DNA from 2 places in the Bradyrhizobium sp. 956_D2_N1_4 genome. Region 1 is predicted to be linked to the other one. Evidence: predicted binding sites of a transcription regulator. Region 1 holds the regulator's gene; the other holds the start of a gene.
What was found. The regulator LexA, encoded in region 1, represses DNA repair genes until DNA is damaged. The targets are predictions, from matches to a motif close to TGTTCNNNNTGTGTTCNG.
Positions count from the first base shown of each region.

Region 2: the regulator LexA is predicted to act here: its motif matches at 1,733-1,750, upstream of AB7535_RS05850 (putative DNA modification/repair radical SAM protein).

Region 1 covers NZ_CP197237.1:3,645,976-3,649,582, reverse strand. Annotated here, with positions in the region: gene AB7535_RS17120 (GAF domain-containing protein) at 1-572, opposite strand, end outside; gene AB7535_RS17115 (hypothetical protein) at 797-1,231, opposite strand; gene AB7535_RS17110 (hypothetical protein) at 1,424-1,699, opposite strand; gene lexA (transcriptional repressor LexA) at 1,907-2,608, opposite strand; gene AB7535_RS17100 (molybdopterin molybdotransferase MoeA) at 2,785-3,607, opposite strand, start outside.
Region 2 covers NZ_CP197237.1:1,257,949-1,261,555, forward strand. Annotated here, with positions in the region: gene AB7535_RS05845 (UdgX family uracil-DNA binding protein) at 1-417, opposite strand, end outside; gene AB7535_RS05850 (putative DNA modification/repair radical SAM protein) at 417-1,652, opposite strand; gene AB7535_RS05855 (ImuA family protein) at 1,816-2,598, shown strand; gene AB7535_RS05860 (Y-family DNA polymerase) at 2,501-3,607, shown strand, end outside.

The DNA.
Region 1 (3,607 bases):
ACGCCGAGATTGATTCCGACCTTGGCGGCGTCCTCCCAGCGCAGAAAACTCCTGGCATCGTGCAGGTCCTTGATGATCAGCGGCAGGCTGGCTTTCCAGATGCGGCCTGGAAGGCCGAAGCCGCGCGGAAATCTGGTGTGGCGGGAGTTGAATTCGAACATGTCGGCGGTGCCGTAATAGCCGTCGACGAGCCCCATCTCGTGGGAGGTTTCGGCATCGTTGTGCCAGAGCTCGATCGCGCCGACATGGGCCTCGTCATCGCCGCAGAACAGCACCATGACGGCTTGCAGGAATTCGCCTGAAAACACGGGCACCGCCACGCCGCAGGTCAGCCCGGCGGCGATAGCCTGATCGGTCCGCTTGAAATAGGAATCGGTGAATCTGGTGAGGATCACAGGGTGGCCGCTGGCCCAGGCCTTGCCGGGAAGCCCCTCGTCATATGCGAAGTGCAAATCTTCGCTCACGTCCCTAAACGCGGACAACCCTTCGCCGTAGAGGCCGCCGCCGAATTCCAGCCGCATGCGCGTGCGGTCAGGCACCCAGAGTTCAACGACGCGAATGAAGGTCTTCATCGAACGTGCCCGCCGTCCCAAACCGCACCAAGCATCGGCCATTTGGCTGCGGAACGGACGTTCAAAATTCAGGCAGGACAGCGCAAACTTCGTGCGGTGGGAGGCGCAACGGCGTGGTCCGCCCGATGGCGTTTCGCGGGGCACGAGCAACACCATCTCGCCGGCCTCGGCCGGCGATGGCGATTTTCAATCCTGGCCCGACCTGCCGGTCGGGAATGGCGATGTCAGCCGATCGGCAGGCGGGTGATGGTTGGCCGGCTGTCGGTGATGGTCTGCGGCTTGTGCTCGCGCTCGCCGAGCGGCTGGGTCACCGGTAGCTGCAGCACGGTCGCACGCTGGCCTTCGACCAGCTGCGTCACCAGCACGGATTTGCCGTCGGGGAATTCGATCGCATCATGATGGCGATCGGGAATGTGCGGATCGATCTTGCCGAACTTGCCGACGCGCGAATTGACGGTGCGCGTCCAGATCCAGCGATTGTCGTAGCGGACGTTGTCGGCGAAGGCGAGCTCCGTTCCCGGGAGCAGGCAGACCGCGACGGTCGGATCGGCCGCGGAGGCAAAGCCGCGCGTCGAGGTGCCGCGGAAAGTTGTCGTGACGATCGTCTCGCCGACTTCGGCGGGACGCGACGCGACGGCATGCAGGCTGTAGTCACACATCGGGTGCTCCTCATGCAGGGATGGCGACCCACGTCTCTTAATCGAGGCGCAGGCCTCTATCAGAGTGGAAATACCAAACGTTCTGCCGGGTTGTAGGCAAATCTACGGCTCGCCGCCGCAGGCCGCAATCACATTAACTTTCCCGAATCCGCCAGGAACAAAGCCCGCCCCTTTGCATTCTGCAGGCGCGTGTCAGCGCCCCGCAGGCGCCGACCAGCCGGAATATTGCCAGCCCGGCCGCGACGGTTGGTCGACGGCGTCGAGGGCCTTGCGGACTTGCTCGCTTACGGCGGTGTCCTTGCGGACATGGGGCCGCGATTGCGCGGCCAAGGCTTGCACGGCCAAGGCTTGCACGGCCAAGGCTTGCACGGCCAAGGCTTGTACGTCCAAGGCTTGTACGTCCAAGGCTTGCGACGCTGATGCTGCGATCAGCGCCACAGCAATTGTGCTCAGAACGATCCGGCGCATGACTTCTCCTCGAACCTGAAGGCCGCGAAGCAGGGCTGCTTCGTGCGGCGTGCCGAGGATTTACCGCTGGAGGAGGGGCCGGATAATCTGCGCGAAACCAGAAAGACTATCCAGCGGAAGCGGACAATCGTCCGCTCCAATCTCGGATCGGCGCCGCCGATCGAAAGCGCGCGGGGCGCCAAATAACCGATACCGGCACGTCCGGTATCAATACTTCCGGTACAGCCCGATCAGCTTGCCCTGGATCTTCACCCGGTTGGGCGGCAGAATGCGGACCTCATAGGCCGCATTGGCGGGCTCGAGCGCGATCGAGGCGCCGCGGCGGCGGAAGCGCTTGAGCGTCGCCTCCTCGTCGTCGATCAGCGCCACCACGATATCGCCGGTATCGGCGCTCTCGTTGCGCTGGATCAGCGCCATGTCGCCGTCGAGAATGCCGGCCTCGACCATGGAATCGCCGCGCACTTCGAGCGCGTAATGTTCGCCCGAGCCGAGCATGTCAGGCGGTACGCTGATGGTGTGGCTGCGGGTCTGCAAGGCCTCGATCGGCGTACCGGCCGCGATGCGGCCCATCACGGGGACCGCGACGGGGCGCTCGCCCTCGTCCGCCGGCGGGCTCGAAGTCGTGCGGACCTTGCCGAGATTGCCTTCGATGACGCTCGGCGTGAAGCCGCGGCGGCTGCCGGCAGCGGCCTGAAGCTCGGGCAGCTTGATCACCTCGATGGCGCGGGCCCGGTTGGGCAGGCGCCGGATGAAGCCGCGCTCCTCGAGCGCAGTGATCAGGCGATGGATGCCCGATTTCGAGCGCAGGTCGAGCGCGTCCTTCATCTCATCGAAGGAGGGCGGCACGCCGCTTTCCTTCAGCCGTTCGCTGATGAACCGCAGGAGCTCGTATTGTTTGCGCGTTAACATCTCGACCAAAATCCCCCGGTTGATGTCGTTCGATTCCGAGACGCTGAATTCAGCAGTAAGCCGCTACATTCTCGAAACAAATCATGAACAGACACTATATGTTCGATACATGTTCCGCAACTGCTTAATTTACCGTGAACGCGACAAAGTTCGCGGAACGCACGCGAACGAAGCGCTCAGACGGGCAGCCGCAAGACCTCGCAAGGCGTGCCGGCTTCGGCCTTCGACGCGAATGGCGCGCGCACGAGAAGTGCCTGTGCCGCAGCGAGATTCGCAAGCAGCGAGGAATCCTGGTGATTGACCGGAAGGGCGACGAGCGTGCCGTCATCGCGGAGCTCGAGGCGTGCGCGCAGGTAATCCTCGCGCTGGTCGTTGGCGCCGACATCGCGGCCGAGCACCGCGCGTTCGCGGCGGTGATGAATCATCGAACGGCCCGAAAGCGCGCGAATCAACGGCACCATGAACAGGAAGCCGCAAACGTAGGATGACACGGGATTGCCGGGCAGGCCGATCACGCGCATCGCGCCGAGCCGCCCGTTCATCATCGGCTTGCCCGGCCGCATCGCTATCTTCCAGAACGCCATCGAGATACCTTCGTCCCTCAGCGCCTGCTGGACCAGATCGTGGTCCCCGACCGACGCGCCGCCGGTCGTGATCAGGATGTCGGCGCCGCTCTCCCGCGCGCGGCCGATGCCGGCCGTGGTGGCCTCCAGCGTATCGGCGGCAACGCCGAGGTCGATGGTATCGGCGCCCTCGCTGCGGGCGAGCGCGTGCAGGGCGTAGCCGTTGGAATAGACGATCTGGCCGTGGCCCGGCGTCGTACCCGGCATCACCAGCTCGTCGCCGGTCGCGAGGATCGCGACCTTCGGGCGTCGCCGGACTGGCAATTGCGGGTAATTCATGCCGGCGGCGAGCGCGAGGTCGCGCTCGGTGAGCCGGGCTCCCTTGCGCAGCAGCACGTCGCCTTCCGAGAAGTCGACGCCGGCGGGGCGGATGTGC
Region 2 (3,607 bases), 2.4 Mb from region 1:
CGCCGCGCGCTCGCGGCCGATCTCGCGGAAGCGCACGAAGGCATGCATCTTGTGCTCGTCGCGATGGACTGCTCTTGCCATGGCGGTGACTTGCGCGACATCAGGATTGGTCGCGACCTCGATGAGATCGTGATTGTCCTTCAATCGCCAGAGCAGGCGATAGAGGATCGCAAAGCGCTCGCCGTCGCGATGCAGGATCGCGGCCTTGGCGAGATCGACGAATTTTGCCGAGACGTTAAAGGTGCTGTCGTTCACCTCAAATATCGGAGACGGGGAGGGCGGTGCAAACAGCTCGGCTTCGCCGCCTTGTACGGTCCAGGTGACATCGGTTGGCTGCACATGATGCAGCACGAGGCTACGCGCGGCTTTGCGCCAGCCGTCGAAATCGGTTTCGGTGTCGAGGGTGATGTACTGCATCAGAAGCCAAACCCCAATTGTGTTGCCTTCGGCTTGAACCGTTCGATCAGCCGCGCCTCGTCGAGGCGATGCGGCGCGGGCCGGTGATCGCTGAGGACGATGAATGGCAGCGCCTTGTTGCGGGGCACATGCAGCCGCGCGAGATCGGAGAGGCGGATCGTGGTGGTGCGCCGCGTCGCGATGATGCGTTCGACCGCCTTGGTGCCGAAGCCCGGCACGCGCAACAGCTCCTCGCGGCTGGCGCGGTTGACGTCGAGCGGGAAGCGGTCGCGATGGCGCAGCGCCCAGGCGAGCTTCGGATCGATGTCGAGCGGCAGCATCGCGCTGTCGTCAACGATCTCCGCAACGTCGAAACCGTAGAACCGCATCAGCCAGTCGGCCTGGTAAAGCCGGTGCTCGCGCAGCAGCGGCGGCTGTACCAGAGGCAAAGCGCGGCTGGCATCGGGGATCGGGCTGAAGGCGGAGTAATAGACGCGCCGCAGCCGGTAGGAGCCATAGAGATTGGAGCTGGTGTGCAGGATGGTGTGATCAGAGGCCGCGTCGGCGCCGACGATCATCTGTGTGCTCTGTCCGGCGGGCGCGAAGCGCTGCGGCCTGGCCTTCGTCTTTGTGCTGCGGTTTTCCTCGGCCTCGTCGAGCTTCAGCCGCAGCCGGCCCATGGTGCGGCGGATCGCGCGCACATCCTTTTCCGGTGCGTATTGCTGCAGGCTCGTCTCCTCAGGCATCTCGATGTTGATGGAGAGGCGATCTGCATATTTGCCGGCTTCCGCGATCAGCGCGTCGTCGGCCTCGGGAATGGTCTTGAGATGGATGTAGCCGCGGAAGTGATGCTCCTCGCGCAGTTTGCGCGCGACGCTGACCACCTGCTCCATGGTGTAGTCGGGGCTGCGGATGATGCCGGAGGAGAGAAACAGGCCCTCGATGTAATTGCGCCGGTAGAAGTCGAGCGTGAGCTTGACCACTTCGTCGATGGTGAAGCGGGCACGCGGCACGTTGGAGGAGGCGCGGTTGACGCAATAAAGGCAGTCGTAATTGCAGGCGTTGGTCAGGAGCACTTTGAGCAGCGAGATGCAGCGTCCGTCCGGCGCGTAGGAATGGCAGATGCCCATGCCCGGCGCGGTCGAGCCCATGCCCTTGCCATCGCTGGAATCCCGCTTCTCGGTGCCGCTGGAGGCGCACGACGCGTCGTATTTGGCGGCATCAGCCAGAATCTCCAGCTTGCGTTGTACGTCCATCGTGGAATCCCTTTGATTCAGCTTACGAATCCGGATGAGCACCAATTCGATTGACTCCCCGGCCGCTGTTAGCTTTATATTAGAACATATCATGAACAAATGAGCCAGCCGTAGGTTCTTATTTTTGAGAACCTCGGCAATCACCTCTGAAGGAGCGGCGTATATGAGCGGCGCACGGATGAACGCGCTTGCGACCTTGCGCGGCCAGATCGAGCGCATCGAGACGGCGGAGGTCGTGCATCAGCACGATCGCGTCGCGCTCGGCCACGACGAGGTCGACAGCGCGCTGAAGGGCGGGCTCGCGCGCGCGGTGATCCACGAGGTGTTTTGCGAGGGCCGGCAGGGAACCGCCGCGACGGGTTTTGTCATGGGGCTTGCGGGGCGTGTCTCGCGGCGCCGGCCGCTGCTGTGGGTGCGGCAGGATTTTTCGGAACTCGAGACCGGCGCGCTGTCGATGAGCGGGCTTGCCGAGATCGGTCTCGATCCGCGCCGCGTGGTGATGGTGCGCGCCGCCGATGTCGAGAGCGCGTTGCGGACCTCGGCCGATGCGCTCGCCTGCGACGCGCTTGGCGCCGTTGTGCTCGAGCTCTGGGGTGAGACGCGGCAGTTCGATCTCGTGGCGAGCCGCAAGCTGACACTGGCCGCGCAAGGCTCCGGTGTCACCGGCCTGATGTTGCGGATGGCCGCGCAGCCGCTGCCCTCGACCGCGGAGACGCGGTGGATGTTGCGCGCGGCGCATTCGCCGCCGGGCCCGGCATGGAGCTCCTGGGGCGCGCCGCGCTTCGATGCCGAACTCTTGCGCAATCGTCATGGCCCGTGCGGCCGGTGGATCATGGAATGGAAATGTGATGAGTGCCAGTTCTCTGAACCGTCGACGTATCCTCAGCCTGTGGCTGCCGCGCCTGCCCATCGATCGGATTCAGCGGTTCTTCGGCGCGCTGGGTAAGACCAATGATCCGAGCATCGTTGTCATCAAGGACAACAATGCGCTGGTGATCCATGCGCTGGACGAAGCCGCCGAGCGCCTCGGCTTGCACATCGGCCAGCCCCTGGCCAATGCACGGGCGATGTGTCCGGACTTGAAAGTGTTCGACGCCGATGTCGTGGCCGATGCGAAGACGCTCAGCGACGTCGCCGACTGGTGCGACCGCTTCACGCCGCTGGTGGCGCTCGATCCGCCGTACGGGCTGTTTCTGGACATCACCGGCTGCGCGCATCTGTTCGGCGGCGAGGCTGCGTTGTTGCAGACCTTCGTCCGCGCGCTCGCCCGTCAGGGTTTTGCCGTCAGCGCGGCGATCGCCGGCACCTCGGTCTGTGCGCGCACGCTGACGCGGCAGGCCTCCGGCACCATCGTCGCCGATGGCGGGGAGGCGGCGGCGATCAGCCGGCTGCCGGTATCCGCGCTTGGTGCGGGCGAGGCCATCACCACTGGTCTGCGCCGCGCCGGCCTGAAAACCATCGGCGATGTCGCCTCGCGCGAGCCGCATGAGATCACGGCGCGGTTCGGCGCGCGGTTCTCCACGCTGCTCGCGCATGCGCAGGGGCATGGCGATGCCCCGATCAATCCGCGCAAACCGCTGCCGGATTATATCGTGGAGAAGCGCTTTGCCGAACCGATCGCCACCGACACCATGATCGCGCTGACGCTGTCGCGGCTCGCCGACACGCTGATCGCGTCCATGGAGAAGCAGGGCAAGGGCGCGCGGCGCCTGGAAGCCGCCTTCTTTCGTACCGACGGCGTGGTGCGCGCGATCATGGTCGAGACCGGGCGGCCGGTGACGCAAAGCAAAGTCATCGACCGGCTGTTTCGCGAACGTCTCGATGCGCTCGCCGATCCGCTGGATCCCGGCTTTGGTTTCGACATGGTGCGGCTGTCGGCGAGCCGCACCGAGATCGTGGTGCAGGAGCAGCGCGATCTCGACGCCCATGTCCATGACAATGACGAGCTCGCCGCG